One region of the Arthrobacter sp. 10N418 genome, then DNA from elsewhere that is predicted to be linked to it. Evidence: predicted binding sites of a transcription regulator. Region 1 holds the regulator's gene; each other region holds the start of a gene.
The links. The regulator HrcA, encoded in region 1, represses chaperone genes, less so after heat shock. The targets are predictions, from matches to a motif close to TTNGCACTCGNNNNNNNCGAGTGCNAA.

Region 1 (6,048 bases):
TCCCGTTCTGCGCGGTCCGCTGCGGGTACTGCGACTTCAACACCTACACCGCCACCGAGCTGGGCGGCGGGGCCTCCCAGGACGCCTACGCCGCCACAGCGATCGCGGAAGTTGCTTTCGCTGCCCGGGTCCTGAAGGAAACTGGCCTGCCCGAACGGCCGCTCAGCACAGTCTTTTTCGGCGGTGGCACGCCCACGCTGCTCCCAGCCGAGGACCTCGCCGGCATCCTCACCGCCGCCATCGCGGCGTGGGGACTGCAGCCCGGCGCCGAGGTGACTACGGAGGCCAACCCGGATTCCGTCACCCCCGAGTCCCTGCAGCTGCTGGCTGACGCCGGATTCACCCGGGTGTCCTTCGGCATGCAATCGGCCGTTCCGCATGTCCTGAAGGTCCTGGACCGCACCCACACCCCCAGCCGGGTGCCCCAGGTGGTCCAATGGGCGCGGGACGCAGGGCTCGCAGTCAGCCTCGACCTGATCTACGGGACCCCGGGGGAGTCACTGGCCGACTGGCGCTGCTCGCTCGAGACCGCCCTGTCCTACAACCCGGACCACATCAGCGCCTACGCCCTGATTGTCGAGGACGGCACCAAACTGGCCGCGCAGATCCGCCGCGGCGAAGTCCCGGGAATCGACGACGACGACCACGCCGCCAAGTACGAGCTCGCCGACGAACTGATCACCGCGGCCGGGCTCGCCTGGTACGAGGTCAGCAACTGGTCGCGGACGCCCGGGCAGGCCTGCCGGCATAACCTCGCCTACTGGCGGGGGGACGACTGGTGGGGCATCGGGCCGGGTGCGCACTCCCACGTCGGCGGCGTGCGCTGGTGGAACGTCAAGCACCCCACCGCCTACGCCAACCGGCTCGGCGCCGGCGTCTCGCCCGCCGCGGGACGCGAAACGCTCGACAGCGAAACGCGCAACGTGGAACGGGTCATGCTTGAGGCCCGGCTGAACACGGGACTGGACATCCCGAGCCTCGGCGGCCTGGGCGACACCGGCAGGCACGCCGTGGCGGGGCTGATCGCCGACGGACTCGTGGACCCCGCCGCGGCTTTCAAGGGCCGGCTGGTCCTCACGCTCAAGGGCCGGCTGCTGGCCGACGCCGTGGTCCGCAGGATCCTGCCGGACTAAGGCGCAAAGAACCGGCCGTTGCCCCCGTGGGGGCAACGGCCGGCTCTTGCCTTGGGAGCGGCGCCGTGGAGTCCGCCCCTACTTGATCCAGCGCAGGTTGAACTCGTAGCGGTGCGGCTGCCCGCGGTTGACGTGGATGCCCGCGGCCACCGAGAAACAGGTGACGGCGATCCAGATCACCGTGGCGAGGACCGCGAACAGGTTGCCGACCACGGGGATGAAGACGAGGAGATTGGCGAGCACTGCCGCGATCGTCGGGGGCAACGTGAAATTGAGGGCTTCCTTGGACTCCTGCGCCGTGAAAGGCCCGCGGTCCTTGAAGATCAGGTAGATCAAGAGCGAGGGAACACAGCCCAGGATGCCGCCGAAGTGTGCCAACGTGGCCCACTGCCGGTCCTCGCTGGCCGTCAGCGGCAGCGCATTTGCGGGAACGCCATGGTACGGGGGCTGGCCATGGCTGGCCTGGTTGCCCGTGCGTTCGCGTTCGTTCTCTGCCACGGTAAGTCCTTCGGATTGCGGTGATGCGTTGCTGCCTGGAAGCGCCGGTGCCGCGCAGGATGTACGGCTCCGTTTCAAGAATACTTGCTCTGGCCCCTAAATGATGTTCGGTGCCGCGTCGTGGATCCCTACGGCACGGTGAGGAAGTCGATGACCTCTTCGACCCGGCCGAGCAGGGACGGCTCCAGGTCGGCGTAGCTGCGCACGGCGCCCAGGAGTTTCTGCCAGCCGAGCCCGATGTCCTCCTTTGTGGTGTGCGGCCAGCCGAACGCCGTCAGGATGCCGGTCTTCCAGTCCATCCCGCGGGGAATAACCGGCCACTCCCCGATGCCCAGGATCGCGGGCCGAATAGCCTGCCAGACGTCCACGTAGGGGTGGCCCACGATCAGCACATTGCCCGCCGCGCCGGGGGAGGCCATGACGGCGTCGGCAATCCTGGATTCCTTCGAATTCGGGACGAGGTGGTCCACCAGGACGCCAAGCCGGCGCCCCGGGCCGGGCCGGAACGCTGCAACCGCTGCAGTGAGGTCATCAATGCCGTGCAGTGGCTCGACCACGATGCCCTCGACCCGGAGATCGTCGCCCCAGACCTTCTCTACGAGTTCGGCGTCGTGCTTGCCTTCCACCCAGATCCGGCTGGCCTTGGCCACCTGCGCACGCTGGCCCTCCACACGGACCGAGCCCGACGCCGTGCGGCCTGCTCCGGCGCCCGGTGCCGCACCCCGTGGAGCCGGCGGCATGAGCCGCACGGGCTGGCCCTCCAGCAGGAAGCCGAAGCCCAGGCGGAAGGACCGCGACTTGCCCCGCCGATCCTCGAGCGCCACAACATGCATGCCGCCGGACTTTTCGACCCGGGTGACGGCCCCGACCCACCCGGACTGCACATCCTCGAGCACCATGCCGCGTTCCACAGGGACCTCCGGCAGCTGGGTCTTGGCGGGGGCGGACATGTCCTGGGGTCCCCAGTTCTGGTACGACATCTCTTACACACAGCTTTGCACTCGGAATGTACGGCGGTCAGTGAAACCATCCGGGGACGCGCGGCGTACGCCGCGCGACGGGATGCGCTGCCAGCGCCGCTGCGTCCCCCGTGCCCGGAGCGCTGTGCCCGGAAACACGGATCCGGGAGCAACGCCTGGAGCGAATCCAATGCTAACAACGCGGCGAGTCATATTAGACTGGTTAGCACTTAGGCATGTCGAGTGCTAACCGTAGGCCGCCCGCCAGGTGCGGCGCGGGGCAGGCGCCGCACGCCAGACCGGATGCTGGACCGACGATTGGAGGCGGAGCGTGAGCGAACCACGCAAACTCGAAGTGCTGCGCGCAATCGTGGAGGACTACGTCCATTCCCGTGAACCCGTTGGCTCCAAGGCGCTGGTTGAACGGCACCACCTTGGCGTGTCCAGCGCCACGATCCGCAACGACATGGCGGCGCTGGAAGATGAGGGCCTCATCACAGCACCGCACACGAGTTCAGGGAGAATCCCTACGGACAAGGGCTACCGGCTCTTTGTCGACCAGATTTCGGCCGTCAAGCCCCTCTCCCATGCGGAACGCCGCGCCATCCAGGCGCTGCTCGAGGGCTCGGATGACCTCGACGACGTCCTTGACCGGACTGTGCGGCTCCTGTCGCAGCTGACCAACCAGGTCGCCGTCGTGCAGTACCCGCTGCTCAGCCGCGCCAAGGTCCGGCACGTCGAATTCGTGCTGCTGGCCCCCAGGAAGGTGCTGGCGGTTTTGATCGCGGACACCGGGAAGGTCGAGCAGCGGGTCATCGACGTCGGCCAGGACCTCCCCGACGAGGCGCTCTCGGAGCTGCGTACCCGCTTCCTGGGCATCCTGTCGGGGCTGCCGCTGAACCTGCTGCCCCAGTCCCTGCAGGCCGTCGTCGCCAGCTGCCCGCCAGTCCGGCGCGGCGCCGCCCAGGCCCTGGCCCGAGGCCTGGAGGCCCTCGCCACGAGCAGCCGCGAAGAGCGCATGGTCATGGCCGGCACCGCCAACCTTGCCCGCTCCAACGTGGATTTCCCGCTGAGTATCGGCCCGGTCCTGGAAGCACTCGAGGAGCAGGTGGTGATGCTCCGGCTGCTCAGCGAAATGGCCGAGGATCCGCGCGGCGTCACCGTGAGCATCGGACGGGAGAACCCCTACGACGGCCTTGCCGAGGCTTCCGTGGTGGCCACCGGGTATGGCCCGGACGCCACAGCCAAGGTCGGCGTGCTGGGGCCCACCCGGATGGATTATCCGACCACCATGGCCGCGGTCCGCGCGGTGGCCCGCTACCTTTCGAGGATCCTCGGGCCCTGACCGGCCATTTGACCGACAGCCGGCCCCCGGGCTTCGGCACCAGACTTCTTGCCCCACAGGCAGTACTACAAGGAAGAGATACGAACTTTGAGCAGCCATTACGACGTTCTTGGAGTCTCCCGCGAAGCAACGGGTGAAGAGATTAAGAAGGCTTACCGCAAACTGGCGCGAACCCTGCACCCGGATGTGAACCCGGGGGAGGACGCCTCGGACCGGTTCAAGGCCGTCACCCACGCCTACGAGGTCCTCTCCGATCCGCAGAAACGCCGCGTCTACGACACCACCGGCAATGAGAACGGCACCGACAACGGCTTCGGCGGCGGCAGCTACGCCGGCCAGGGGTTCGCCTTCCAGGACATCTTCGACACGTTCTTCGGCGGCGGAGGCGGCCAGGGCGGCCCGGCGTCCAGGGTCCGCCGCGGCCAGGACGCGCTCATCAGCGTCCGGATCGACCTCCGTGACGCCGTGTTCGGCGTCAACAGGAAGCTTGAGGTTGACACTGCCGTCACGTGCCCGACCTGTGAAGGCTCCTGCTGCCGCGCAGGCAGCCACCCGGAACGCTGCGACATCTGCGGCGGCTCCGGACAGGTCCAGCGCGCCGTCCGGTCCATCCTCGGCCAGGTCATGACGTCGGCCCCCTGCGGTTCCTGCGAGGGCTTCGGGACCGTCATCAAGGACCCCTGCAACGAGTGCAACGGCCAGGGCCGGATCCGCAGCCGCCGTTCCCTGACCGTCAAAGTTCCCGCCGGTGTAGCCACGGGCACCCGCATCCAGTTGTCCGGACAGGGCGAGGCGGGCCCTGCCGGCGGCCCCGCCGGCGACCTTTACGTCGAAATCCGCGTCAACAGTGACGCCACCTACGTCCGCGACGGCGACGACCTGCACGCCAGCCTCAACATCCCGATGACTGCCGCCGCCCTGGGCACGGAGCTGAGCCTGGACACCTTCGACGGGCCGCAGGAGATCGACGTCAAGGCCGGGACCCAGTCAGGGGAGGTCATCACCCTCCGCGGGCTCGGCGTGACGCACCTGCGCGGCTACGGCCGCGGGGACCTCAAGGTCCACCTGCAGGTGGATACCCCCGGCAAGCTCGACGCCGCCCAGGAAGACCTGCTGCGGCAGCTCGCCAAGCTGCGCGGCGAACAGTTCACCGACGGAAAGCTGGCCGCGAGCGGCGGTGTGTTCGCGAAGCTGCGGGACAGGCTCGGTAACCTGTAGCGGTGAGTAACCCGGTCTTCTTCACCCCCGCAGGATCCCTGGACCAGCAGGTCCCCGGGTCGACCTTTGTCCTCGAGGGCTCCGAGGCGCGCCACGCCGTCACGGTGAAGCGGCTTTCTTCCGGGGAGTCCGTGGACATTGCCGACGGCGCCGGCAAGAGGCTCACGGGCACCGTGACAGCCGTGGCGCCCGGAGCGCTGACCGTGGAGTGCTCTGGCATCTCCGCCGAGCCCCGGCCTGCGATCAGCCTTGTCCTCGTCCAGGCCCTCGCCAAGGGAGACCGCGACGAGCTCGGGGCCGAGACCGCCACAGAATTGGGCATCGACGCTGTCATCCCCTGGCAGGCGGAGCGTTCCATCGTCCGGTGGAAGGCCGAACGTGCCGCCAAGGCGCATGCCAAATGGCAGTCGGTGGTCACGGCGGCGGCGAAGCAGGCACGGCGTGCCTGGATTCCCGAGGTGCGTGCCGCCGTCGACGGCGCCGGCCTGCAGTCGGCCGTTGCCGCCGCCGACCTCGCGGTCATCCTGCACGAGGACGCTGTGCGGCCCCTCCGGGAGGTACTGCAGGCGTGGGCGGACACCCAGGAGCCCGACGGCGGGTCCGCCCGGCAGGGCCGCGAAGTGCTCCTGATCGTCGGCCCGGAAGGCGGCATCAGCCCGCGGGAAGTCACGCGGCTCTGCGACGCCGGGGCGGTCACCGCCCTGCTGGGGCACCACGTGCTGCGCTCATCCACCGCCGGCCCGGCCGCGACCGTGCTGGCAAGCGACGTCCTCGGCCGCTGGTAGGCGGCCGGCAGCCGTCACTGGCTGGCCAGCCCGCCGGAACCACCTCAAAGGCCTGCTTGCCGGACGTGTTCGACGGGCTTATTTGACGGTGAAACCGCGGGTGTCGACGT
Region 2 (6,048 bases), on a different contig from region 1:
CGGCCCTGGCCGTTGCACTGGTCAGGCGCCAGGCGAAGCTCGGACGCGAAGCAGCACTGGCCGTCGGCGTCGGCTTTCCCGTCGCGATGCTGGCCGCAGCCCTGACCGCGTGGTTGTCAGTCCCTCTCGGGCTCTTCCCTGCCGACGCGCTGGAGCGGGGTTCGGCGGTCGAATTCATTTACCACCCCGGCCCCTACTCCCTGATTGTGGCGGTTCTGGCCGGGACTGCGGGAATGCTGTCGGTGATCGGCCGGCGCTCCGCGGCGCTGATCGGGGTCTTCATCTCGGTGACCACCGTCCCGGCGGCCGGATACGTGGCCGTGGCGCTGGTCCTGGGCGAGTACCAAAAGGCCGCGGGCTCGGCACTCCAGCTGTTCCTGAACCTGCTGGGAATCGTGGTGTCCGCTGTTGCGGTGCTGCTCTTCTACCGGCTCGTCACAAAACGCCTCCCTCGGGACGCCGCCTTGCGGCTGCGGCAGAAGGCTGCACGCACGCGGCGCTGACCCCGGCCCGGCCGGTAGCGGCCGGCACCGGCCCCAACCCCGAACATTTATGGCCAGCCCGTCGTGGGGGACCACAGCTCCCCCATTGAGCCACGCAAAGCTTTGAGTTTCCGGGGAATGCGGCGCGCAGAGGGATCCCCCTCCGGCAGAATCCCGGCACACGCGCGGCACACAAAAGGGACGCCCCGGCGAGACGAACTGCTTCCCAAAGGTTGGAGCAATTCAGATGCCGGGACGTCCCCTGCGCTGGGCCGAACTTAGTGCTTGTGGCCCGCGTGCTCGTCCTCGTCAGCCGGCTTCTCCACCACGAGCGTTTCCGTGGTAAGAACCAATGCCGCGATGGAGGCAGCGTTGCGGAGGGCCGCACGCGTCACCTTCACGGGGTCGATCACGCCGGCCGCGATGAGGTCCTCGTAGACGCCGGACTTGGCGTTGAAGCCCTGGTTCACGGCGGACTCGGCGACCTTGGCAACGACGACGTAGCCGTCGAAACCGGCGTTCTGGGCGATCCAGCGCAGCGGCTGGGTCAACGCACGGCGGACGATGCCGACGGCAGCAGCCGCGTCACCTTCGAGGGCCTGAACCGCCGGATCCTCGTCGAGGGCCTTCAGAGCGTGGATGAGGGCGGAACCGCCGCCGGCCACGATGCCTTCTTCGAGGGCCGCACGGGTTGAGGACACGGCGTCCTCGATGCGGTGCTTCTTTTCCTTGAGTTCGACCTCGGTGGCAGCGCCGACCTTGATCACGCCGATGCCGCCGGCCAGCTTGGCCAGGCGTTCCTGCAGCTTTTCCTTGTCCCAGTCCGAGTCGGTGCGGGTCAGCTCGGCGCGCAGCTGCGCAACCCGGGCTGCGACGTCCTCGGCAGAACCGGCGCCGTCGACGATGGTGGTGTTGTCCTTCGTGACGGTGATGCGCCGGGCGGTACCCAGCACCTCAAGGCCGACCGTGTCCAGGCTCAGGCCCAGTTCCGGAGAGACAACCTGCGCACCGGTGAGGGTCGCGATGTCCTGCAGCATTGCCTTGCGGCGGTCACCGAAGCCCGGCGCCTTGACGGCAACGACGTTCAGGGTGCCGCGGATGCGGTTGACGATCAGTGTGGACAGGGCCTCGCCCTCGACGTCCTCGGCAATGATGAAGAGCGGCTTGGAGCTCTGCAGCGCTTTCTCCAGCAGCGGCAGGAAATCCTGCACAGAGGAGATCTTGCCCTGGTTGATCAGGATCAGGGCGTCTTCGAGTACTGCTTCCTGGCGTTCCGCGTCGGTGACGAAGTACGGGGACAGGTAGCCCTTGTCGAACTGCATGCCCTCGGTGAGAACCAGTTCGGTCTGCGTGGTGGAGGACTCCTCGATGGTGATCACACCATCCTTGCCTACCTTGCCGAAGGCTTCGGCCAGGAGCTCGCCGACCTCGTCGCTCTGCGCGGAGATGGAGGCCACGTTGGCAACCTGCGTGCCTTCAACCGGGCGGGCGTTTTCGAGCAGTCGGGCGGCGACGGCCTCGACGGAGACTTCGATGCCACGCTTGATCTCGCCCGGGGCGGCGCCAGCCGCAACGTTGCGCAGGCCTTCCTTGACCAGTGCCTGAGCCAGCACCGTGGCGGTCGTGGTGCCGTCGCCGGCAACATCGTTGGTCTTGGTGGCGACCTCCTTGGCCAGCTGTGCGCCAAGGTTCTCGTACGGGTCGTCCAGTTCGATTTCACGGGCGATGGTCACACCATCGTTGGTGATCGTGGGGGCGCCCCACTTCTTGTCCAGCACGACGTTGCGGCCGCGCGGGCCCAGCGTCACCTTGACCGTGTTGGCGAGCTTATCGATGCCGGCTTCAAGCGACCGGCGGGCAGCGTCGTTAAACGCGAGCTGCTTTGCCATGGTTTTGTCCTTTCAAGACAGAACCCCGCGCAACTGACCCGTCAAACGAGGGATCGGCGGCGCGGGGTCCAAGAGAGTTACTTTACGACGATCGCCAGAACGTCGCGGGCGGAGAGCACGAGGTACTCGGTGCCGCCGGTCTTGACTTCGGTTCCACCGTACTTGGAGTAAATGACGACGTCGCCAACGGCCACGTCAATGGGAACGCGGTTGCCGTTGTCGTCAAAGCGGCCGGGGCCTACTGCAACAACTTCGCCTTCCTGCGGCTTCTCCTGCGCGGAGTCCGGGATAACCAGGCCGGAAGCCGTGGTCTGCTCGGCTTCGAGCGGGCGGACAACAATACGATCCTCAAGAGGCTTAATAGAGACCGACACTCGGACCTCTCCTTTTCGTCAGCAAATTTGTGGACTATGAAGCGGTGGTGCCCTGGCGTGCAGACCGTCGTCGCGGTGCCGGCAGCGCGCCGGGCAAGTGGCGCTTCATGTATTAGCACCCTCCCAGGGAGAGTGCTAATGACGACTCTATGTAAGTAGTTAGCACTCGGTCAAGGCGAGTGCCAGAAATTCGTCCCCGGTGAACACTTCCCCCAGCGGGACATGCCCAATTTTCGTTGCGGCCGGTGGACACTCGGGCATCATGCTCGCTGCCCGTGCCGAGCGATGGACATGCCCAACGGGCGCGTCGGACATGCTCATTCCGGGCGCCGAACGAAGGAGATGCCCAACGAGTGCGGGCTGAACAAAGGGGTGTGCGACGGACCCACGCTGACCGACGCGTGCGGGCTGAACAAAGGGGGTGTGCGGATGGACCCCGGCTGACCGACGCGTGCGGGCTGAACAAAAGGGTGTGCGACGGACCCAAGCGGACCAGAGGGACATGCCCATTGTTCGTTGCGGCCGGTGGACTCGCGGGCATCATGCTCGCTGTCCGTGCCGAGCGATGGACATGCCCAAACAAATGCTGCGGACATGCTCACTCCAGGCGCTGAACGAAGGACATGCCCACCCCAGGCGCTCGACGAAGGGCATGTCCAACAAGTCCGCACTGCCCGGAGGGACATGCCCCTCCTCGAATACCAAGAATGAGCATGTCCGCCAGGCGCTGCCGGCGTCTGACTACTCTCCCGCGAGGTCCTCGAAGTCCACGTCTTCGCCGTCTTCTTCCTCGATGATGCGCCCCTGATCGTTGCGGTGCCGGTACAGCAGCAGGCCGCCTGCGGCGGCGAGCAGGAGGCCGACGACGAGGAAGATGACGCCGCCGAGCCGGGCCGCGGCATAGGTGTCGCGGATGGCACGCGCCTCGTCCGTGGCGTCCTTGACGTCCTTGCCGCCAACGGAATAGATGGTGGCGTTGAAGGAATCCAGGAAAAAGATGATCACCAGCAACGCGATGCAGACGACCGCGATGATGCCGCCGGCTATCAGCGCCGGGCGGGCGTAACGGGCAAGCCCCTGATGGTTCCGGTGGTCCTCATCGGCGTCGTACTGCCCTGTGTTGACGTCAATGCCGCGCTCGTCCGCTCCGCTGTCTTCCATGCCGTCAAGCCTAGTCGTCCTGGTCCGGCGCATCGGGTGAACGGCGGCTGAACTACGCTAGATGGCATGGCTGACGCACCGCAGGAACAGATCGCCCCGCTCCTCAACCCCGAGGGCTGGGAGTTGCTGGCGTCGCTGGGCCCCTACCGCGAGGACGACGCCATCCGGCTCAACGCAACGCTGCGGAAGGCCGGCCACTCCCCCGAACTCGTGTCGGCGGCGCTCACCCAGTCGAGGCTCCGGACCAAGGCCGAGGCCAAGTTCGGCGAGTTCGCCCGGCAGATGATCTTCACGCGGGCCGGCCTGGAGCAGGCAACCCGGCTGACGGTCGCGGCGCGGCACGCGCAACGGTTCGTCGAGGCCGGCATCGGCCACGTGGCGGATCTCGGCTGCGGGCTCGGCGCTGACGCCATGGCCCTGGCCTCCATGGACATCAAGGTGACCGCCGTGGAAATGGACGAGACGACAGCCGCCTGCGCCACGATGAACCTGATTCCGTTCCGGAACGCCACGGTCGTCCATGCAGATGCCATGTCCGTGCCGCTTGAGGGAATCGACGGCGTCTGGCTGGATCCGGCCCGCCGCACCACGTCGAGCTCCGGGACCAAGCGGCTGTGGGACCCGGAGGACTTCTCCCCGCCTTTGTCCTTCGTGGAGTCCCTGGCCGGTTCGGGGCTCGCCGTGGGCGTGAAGATGGGCCCTGGCATGCCGCACGACTCCGTGCCGGCGGATTGTGAAGCCCAGTGGGTCTCGGTGGGCGGCGACGTCACCGAGGTGGCACTGTGGTTCAACGCCGTGCGGCGGCCCGGCGTCCGCCGTGCAGCCCTCGTGCTCGGCCCGCAGGGCGCCGCCGAACTGACCAGCGGCGACGGATTCGACGGCGGCCCGGTGGCGCCCGTCGGCCCTGTGGAGGGGTATCTGTACGAGCCTGACGGCGCCGTCATCCGCGCCGGCCTCGTGGCCGACGTCGCACTCCAGCTCGAGGGGCACCTCGTGGACGAGCACATCGCCTATATCTGCGCCCCGGAACTGCGCGACACTCCGTTTGCCCGTGCCTACAAGGTCCTGGAAGTCATGCCCTACAACGTCAAGGCGCTCAAGGCCTGGGTCAAGGACCACGGCATCGGCGTGCTGGACATCAAGAAACGCGGCACGGCGGTCACGCCGGAGGAGCTCCGCAAGCAGCTTCTCCCCGGCGGGAAAAACACATCCGGAAAGAACGCAGGGACGAAAAACAAAGGCAAGAATACAGCCACCCTGGTTCTCACCAGGATCGGCGAGGACCGGGTGGCCATTTCGGTGGAACCCGTCCAGTAGGGGCGCAGGCCTGCAGTGCAGGCCTGCGCCCGGGTAAAACTCCGGCGCGCGGTGAAGCTACTGCGCCCGCATGAATTCTTCTGCGGTCTTGACTTGTTCGTCGGTGGGCCGGATGCCGGTGTACAGCACGAACTGTTCCAGGGCCTGGATGGTGGCCACTTCGGCTCCGGTGATCACGGTCTTGCCCGCCGCGCGGGCGGCCATGACCAGCGGGGTCTCCGCCGGGAGGGCGACGACGTCGAACACCACCTTCGCGGCATCCACCGCCTCCTGCGGGAAGGACAGCGAGCCTGCGTCCGGGCCGCCGGCCATCCCGACGGGGGTGACGTTGATGAGCATGTCGGCGGTGCCGGCAGCCTCAGTTCCGTGTGCACCGGTTCCGGGACGGTCGGCGCGCCACGCAAACCCGTAGTGCCCTGCGAGCGCCCGTCCGGAGGACTCGTTGCGGGCAATCACAGTGACGTCCCTGAACCCGGCATCCCGCAGCGCCGCGACGGTGGCCTTGGCCATGCCCCCGGAGCCGAGGACCCACACGGTATAGGACGCGGGCACGGCGTTGGACTTCAGCAGCTGCTCGATTGCCGTGTAGTCGGTGTTGTAGGCGGTCAGGCGGCCGCCGTCGTTGACGATCGTGTTGACCGAATCGATGGCTTTCGCGGAGGGGTCCATGACGTCCACCAGGGCAATGACGTCTTCCTTGTAGGGCATTGACACCGCGCAGCCGCGGATCCCGAGGCCCCGGACGCCGGCGATTGCCTGGGCCAGGTCAGTGGGCGCGAAGGCCTTGTAGATCCAGTTCAGGCCAAGCTGTTCATATAGGTGGTT
Region 3 (6,048 bases), on a different contig from region 1:
TTTGACCGGTAGAAACCGACGCTGCTCCGGTCGCAGTTGATGATGGAGAGCATGACCGCCTTGGCCACCCCGGCGTCCTGGGCTGCGGCGAGAAGCCGCGCGCCGCCGTCGGCGAAGCCTTTCAGGGCCTTCCCCGATTTTCCCTCCAGGCAGTCGATCACGACGCCGGCACCAGCCAGTGCCGCCGCAAGGCCCTCTCCCGTCGTCGTGTCCGCGCGGAAGTACTCGGCCCCCTCGAGCTTTCCGTGCGCGCCGGCCGAAGGCGGGTGGCGGCTGAGCACGGCGACCTCGTGCCCGGCGCCGAGGGCACCGCGCACCACCTCGCGGCCCACTTGGCCGGTTCCCCCTGCGACGCAGATTCTAGTCATTCCCCGAGGCTACCGGCTGATGGCCGCTGTAGACAGGTCGCCGCAGCAGAAAGCCCCGGGCAGCCGTTGCTGGCTGTCCGGGGCTGGAAAGGCAAGTATCAGGCGCGGCGGCGCTGCAGGACGTCGTCGAGGTTGCTCAGCGCGCTCTGCGCCTTGCCAAGGGGCTTTGCGTCGGCGTCTTCCGCGGTCCGCGGCTCCGAAGCGGCAGGTTTCGCCGAGGCCTGCTTGAGCGTCGGCTTGCCAACGGCCTTCGGGGCTTCCGGGAGATCGAGGGGCTGGGGAGCTGCGCGTTCGGCCTTGGCGGCTTCAACGTAGGTGGGCTTCGGAACCTCCACAGGCTCCCAGCTGGAGCCTTCGACGGAGATCGGCGCTGTCGCAGCGAGTGCCGAAATGTCGCCAGAGGCCGCGGCTTCGGCCAGGGCGGCCTGGCGCAGTTCCTGGGCGGTGAGCTGCTTGGGCGCGGGTTTTGGCTCGGAAGGGCCCGCTTGAGCGTCAAAGAGCGGGCTCTCAGCGCGGGTCACACGGTCCGCGGATTTCCGCACCGGGCCAGCCTGGACCGGTGCGTCGTGCCCTGCCCCCTCCCGGACCGAAGCCTGCCGCGCCGGTGCGGTCATGGCTGCCCGAAAGGCGGCATTGACCTTGCGACGGCGGTCACGGACGGCAAGCCGGCGGAGCAGCATGACCGCTCCGGCCGTGCCCAGTAGCGTCACCACCGGGAGCCAGCCTGAACCCACCCCGAAAATCCGCAACACCGCGGACACGACGCCGGTGAGCAACGACAGCACACCGGCCAGCGCAAATGTCAGCCGTCCGTAACGGATCCTGAATGCCGGGGCGGCAGTTGCGGCCGTCCGGGCTGCATCGCGGTCCGTGGTGCTCGAGGCAGGGGGGGTGCGCGGCGTGCTGGTCATGGGGTTCTCCTGCTGGGCCGCCATTTTCATGACTGTCACGGCTTGGTGGTCTGCTGGTTCTATGTCTATGACATCCGCCAGGTATTCGCCCGCAGGCTGCAGCTGGTGGCGCCCGTTCCGGAGGACGTAGGGGGCCACCCACACGATCCAGAGCGCAACAGCAATGACAAGGATCACAGAGCTGCTAAGAGGGAAGTCCACAATCAAAACCGTATGAGGTGCAATGGACATGGGGCCGCATTCGTGCCGGTGTGTCGCGCAGCAACCGGCAATAGGCCGGGATTATGACGAAATCGCTGGTCAGGGACGGTTCAGGCCCTCACGCCGTGCGGGACCGCAGCCACCTGGCGAGCAGGCCTTCGGGCACTTCCTCGGACGTCAGCGCAAAGGTGCGGTGATCCGCCCATTGCCCGTTGATGTGCAGGAACCGGGGCCGGTAGCCCTCGTCCCGGAAGCCGAGTTTCTCCACCACCCGCAGGCTGGGCCCGTTTTCGGGCCTGATGTTGATCTCCATGCGGTGCAGGCCCAGGGTGCCGAAGCAGTAGTCGGTTGCCATGGCCACTGCGGTGGGCGCAATTCCCTGGCCGGCCCGCTCCTTGTCCACCCAGTAGCCAAGCGTTGCCATCATGGCCGAACCCCACACGATCGATGACACCGTGAGCTGGCCGACGATGACGGGCGCCTGGAACCCGGGGGTCCACGCGGTGATGACGAAGGGCAGCGCCGTGGCCTGCGTGGCCTGGACTTTCAGGGACCGGACCATCTGGCGGTAGTTGGGCAGGCCTCCGCCGGGGACGGGGTTGGACGCCTCCCACGGCGCCAGCCACTCGCTGTTGCGGGAGCGGAGCGCGGTCCACTCCTTGCGGTCCCGGTAGCGGATCGGCCGCAACACGAGGTCGCCGCTCTCCAGCGTCACCGGCCAGTTGAAGCTGCCCCCCACGGAAGTTACTTGGCGACGCTGGCGGTCAGGCTGGGGTCAAGGCTGGCGGCAAAGCCGGGAAGCCATTCGCGCAGGCCTGGGCCGAGGTCCTCGCTGTCGCAGGCGAGCTGGACACAGGCCTTGAGGTAGCTGAGCTTGTCGCCGGTGTCGTAACGGCGGCCCCGGAAGATCACGCCGTAGACGCCGTAGCCTTCGCCGGTCCCGGACGAGAGCTCCTGGAGTGCGTCCGTAAGCTGGATTTCTCCGCCGCGGCCGGGCTCGGTGCGTTCCAGCACGTCGAAGACGGCCGGATGCAGCACATAGCGGCCGATGACGGCCAGGTTTGAGGGGGCGTCCTCGACGTCGGGCTTCTCCACGAGGTGGTTGATGCGAACGTACTCTTCGCCGCCGACAGCTTCTACGTCGGCGCAGCCGTAGGAGCTGATCTGGGACGGGTCCACTTCAATCAGCGCCACAACCGAGCCGCCGGTCTTGGCCTGCACCTCGATCATGGTGCTCAGCAGTTCATCGCGGGCATCGATAAGGTCATCGCCCAGCAGGACCGCAAAGGGCTCGTAGCCTACGTGCTGCTTTGCACGAAGGACCGCGTGGCCCAGGCCCATGGGATCGCCCTGGCGCACGTAGTGGATGTCGCCGAGGTTGCTGGCGGCCTGGATCGACTCCAGCTTGGCGGTGTCGCCTTTGGCTTCCAGCGTAGCTTCCAGGGTGGGGACGCGGTCGAAGTGGTCCTCCAGCGCGCGCTTATTGCGGCCCGTGATCATCAGGATGTCGTTGAGACCGACGTTGACGGCTTCCTCGACGACGTACTGGATAGCCGGCTTGTCAACGACGGGAAGCATTTCCTTGGGCATGGCCTTGGTGGCCGGCAGGAATCTGGTACCGAGGCCCGCGGCGGGGATGACGGCCTTGCGGACGGAAGCGTTGGATGTAGTCACTCGACTAATCTATCGGAGGTACCAATCATTCGGTAATCATTCAAGCTGCCGTCACGGGCCCTGGGCCGCCGGCAGCAGGCGGAGGGACGAGCCGTTATGGCGTCAAAAGAAGACATTCGGTCCAGCCATAGGGTCCAACGCGCGGCCCTGCCGCCAGCAGCGCTCGAATCGGCCGCCGCGGGCATAGCCCGCCGGGGTCTGGAGTGGGCAACCGCGTTGACAAGCGGCCAGGCGGGGACGTTCGCGGTGTACCTCGGCGTAGGTTCCGAGCCGCCGACCCGGCCCCTCCTGACGGCCCTGCACGATGCCGGTCACAGGGTGCTGCTTCCGGTCTGCGAGCCCGGACTCGAACTGGCCTGGGTGTACTGGACCCCGGAGTCAGTGCTTGGGCGCAGCCGCTACGCACCCATCCAGGAGCCGGCCGGGGAACGCCACGGGACCGAGGTCATGCGCCATGCCACGGGCGTGTTCGTGCCAGCCACCGCCGTCGACCTCTCCGGCAACAGGATCGGCCAGGGCGGCGGCTACTACGACAAGTTCCTGGCCACCTTGGAGGGCATGCTTTCGCGGACTGCCAACTCGCCCGACGACAGTCCGCTGCCGACCGCCGCGGTCGTGTACGAGTCGGAGGTGCTGCCCGCCGACAGCATCCCCGCCGAGTCCTTCGACCGGAAGGTTTCTTTTGCCCTGACCCCGGCATCCCTAATCCGGCTGGGCTGATCCGGCTGGGCTCGATTCCACTAGGGCATGGCCATCGGGCCGTCGGCGGGGCCGATGGGAGGGGTGCGCAGGCGGGGTCCGCGGGCGGGGTGATAGAATTGGCACTCAGGCCCTGCGACTGCTAAAGGTCGGGTTCCGGCAACGGACTCTCCGACTTGGCACCACGGGACCTGCTCGTTTGTCCCAGAGGAGGATTTCCAGTGCCCACGTATGCATACGCTTGCAAGGACTGCAGCCACGCCTTCGAGATCGTGCAGTCGTTCACCGACAGCACCCTGACGTCCTGCCCTGAGTGCCAGGGAACCCTGCGCAAGAAATTCAACAGCGTGGGCGTCGTATTCAAGGGATCGGGCTTCTACCGGACCGATTCCCGTGATGCCAAAGGCAGCACCGTATCGCCGGCTCCCGCGCCTGCTCCCGCGGCGGCACCTGCCCCCGCCGCTGCCGCCGCCAGCTAGTCTTCTGCCCGCATCGGGGTTTGACCTGCCACGCTCCCTCGCTTAGCGCCCCTCCGCCCGCCGGCGTGTTGCCTTCCGGCACCGTGCGCGGGCTGCTTTTCCACATAGGCGTGCCGGCGTCTGACCCTTCACGCGGCTCGCGCGTAGCGTCGAGGCATGAATCCGTTCGCGTGCCTCGCGCCGCTTCCCGTGGGCCCCGTCGTTGGCCGCCCCACCGGTGGGCACTCTGCCGTAATGAGCCCTCCCGAAGGGCACTTAATCCTTGGGAGCCCTCTCCCCGGGCGCTTCCTGCACGCGGCCTTTCGCACCGCTGCACGTCCACCTGGCGGTCGCTCCATCTCCGGTCGGCCTCACTCCGGGGTCCCGCTTCGCTCCAAGAGTCCCCGAAGTTCCAGGACGCCTCGCGGCCGTCCCCCGCACCGGCGTCTCGCCGGGTGGCTGAACCGGAACCGGCGGCTGGCGGTCCTGCTCCTCCTGTGCGTCGCCGCGGGTGTGACGGTGCAGCAGTTCACTCCAGTCCCCGCCGAGACAGTTGCGGTCTTCGCCGCGGCGGAGGATATTCCGGCGGGCAAGACGCTGGAACCGGGTGATGTCTCCAGCGTCAGCGTGCCGCCTGGCCTCGTTCCCGGGGGCAGCCTGCGGAGCGAAACAGAAGTCCTAGGGAGGCAGTTGGCCGTCGCGCTTCGAAAGGGCCAGCTTCTTACCGACTCCCAGCTCATCGGTGCCGGGCTGCTGGCGGGCACCCGGCCCGGGTCGGCCGCCGTGCCTCTCCGAATGGCAGATCCGGCCTCGATCCAGCTGGTCTCTCCCGGACAGCTCATTAATGTGGTGTTGACCGGCGGCAACGGCTCCGAACAACCCTCACAGTCCCAGGTCCTGGCTGCAGCCGTCCCCGTGCTGTGGACGTCGGCACAAGGCGGCAAGGGCGCCCAGTGGCTGGCTTCCAGTGACGCTGACGGACTCATCGTCGTGGCAGCCGACGCTGACCAGGCCCGACGCCTCGCCGGCTCTTCCACCCAAGGAAAGCTGTTCTTCGTAATGGTTGGATCTGCCCCCGGCTAGCCGCGGACGCCCGTGCGGGCTGACCCGCGGCGGCCCGACGATGCCGCGGACGCCCGTGCGGGCTGACCCGCGGCGGCCCGACGATGCCGCGGACGCCCGTGCGGGCTGACCCAGTGCGGGCCGCCGGTCCCGGCCGCCAGTGCGGCCCTGTTCAGCCCCAGTGCGGCGGCTTCTGTTCCTGCAGCCACGCGTCGTGGTCGTAGCTGCCCGGCTGGTCGCCCCAGCGCCGGGGGTCATCCTCGGCAGCCTTGTTCGGGAGAACCCCGCCGGACGCTGAGGCGTGCACCTCGGAAAGGCGGGTCTCCCGCGCGCGCCCTTCCTGCCCGGGGCCGGAATTCTCATCGCCGGCGTACCCGCCGTCGTGATTGTCGCCGTCGTGATTGCTGTTGTCCTGGATGTCGCCGTCCGCCGCACGCATGCCGCCGGTCTCCTCACTGCCTGCTACTGATTCCTGCTGGTGCGCGCTGTCCGGCCAGCCGGCCGCTGGCTGCCGCTGTGCTTCCGGTGCCGGGGCTGCGGGAGCAGCCGAGACCTGCACATCATTGACCGCAAGGTTTTCGACGTCGTCATCGAAGGACCCTGGCGGGGTTCGATGGCTGGCCGCGGCGGGCTTCTCCAGCCCCAGGTATCCGCCGATACGGTCGGCGCAGGCCG

Region 2: groES (co-chaperone GroES) is a predicted target of HrcA. The motif match lies at 2,905-2,931, and genes of this name have one in related genera.
Region 3: AC1DCZ_RS04400 (FmdB family zinc ribbon protein) is a predicted target of HrcA. The motif match lies at 3,973-3,999, and genes of this name have one in related genera.

What each region holds. Positions count from the first base shown of each region.
Region 1 is NZ_JBFTIK010000015.1:48,008-54,055, reverse strand. It holds gene hemW (radical SAM family heme chaperone HemW) at 1-1,133, shown strand, start outside; gene AC1DCZ_RS13340 (DUF4870 domain-containing protein) at 1,212-1,631, opposite strand; gene AC1DCZ_RS13335 (DUF3097 domain-containing protein) at 1,760-2,611, opposite strand; gene hrcA (heat-inducible transcriptional repressor HrcA) at 2,922-3,935, shown strand; gene dnaJ (molecular chaperone DnaJ) at 4,023-5,153, shown strand; gene AC1DCZ_RS13320 (16S rRNA (uracil(1498)-N(3))-methyltransferase) at 5,156-5,938, shown strand; gene AC1DCZ_RS13315 (GerMN domain-containing protein) at 6,017-6,048, opposite strand, start outside.
Region 2 is NZ_JBFTIK010000004.1:82,115-88,162, forward strand. It holds gene AC1DCZ_RS04465 (DUF389 domain-containing protein) at 1-503, shown strand, start outside; gene groL (chaperonin GroEL) at 761-2,371, opposite strand; gene groES (co-chaperone GroES) at 2,449-2,745, opposite strand; gene AC1DCZ_RS04480 (hypothetical protein) at 3,487-3,906, opposite strand; gene AC1DCZ_RS04485 (class I SAM-dependent methyltransferase) at 3,973-5,223, shown strand; gene AC1DCZ_RS04490 (shikimate 5-dehydrogenase) at 5,281-6,048, opposite strand, start outside.
Region 3 is NZ_JBFTIK010000004.1:58,271-64,318, forward strand. It holds gene AC1DCZ_RS04375 (SDR family oxidoreductase) at 1-368, opposite strand, end outside; gene AC1DCZ_RS04380 (hypothetical protein) at 467-1,480, opposite strand; gene AC1DCZ_RS04385 (GNAT family N-acetyltransferase) at 1,599-2,219, opposite strand; gene galU (UTP--glucose-1-phosphate uridylyltransferase GalU) at 2,225-3,154, opposite strand; gene AC1DCZ_RS04395 (5-formyltetrahydrofolate cyclo-ligase) at 3,251-3,874, shown strand; gene AC1DCZ_RS04400 (FmdB family zinc ribbon protein) at 4,075-4,332, shown strand; gene AC1DCZ_RS04405 (RcpC/CpaB family pilus assembly protein) at 4,831-5,394, shown strand; gene AC1DCZ_RS04410 (AAA family ATPase) at 5,546-6,048, opposite strand, start outside.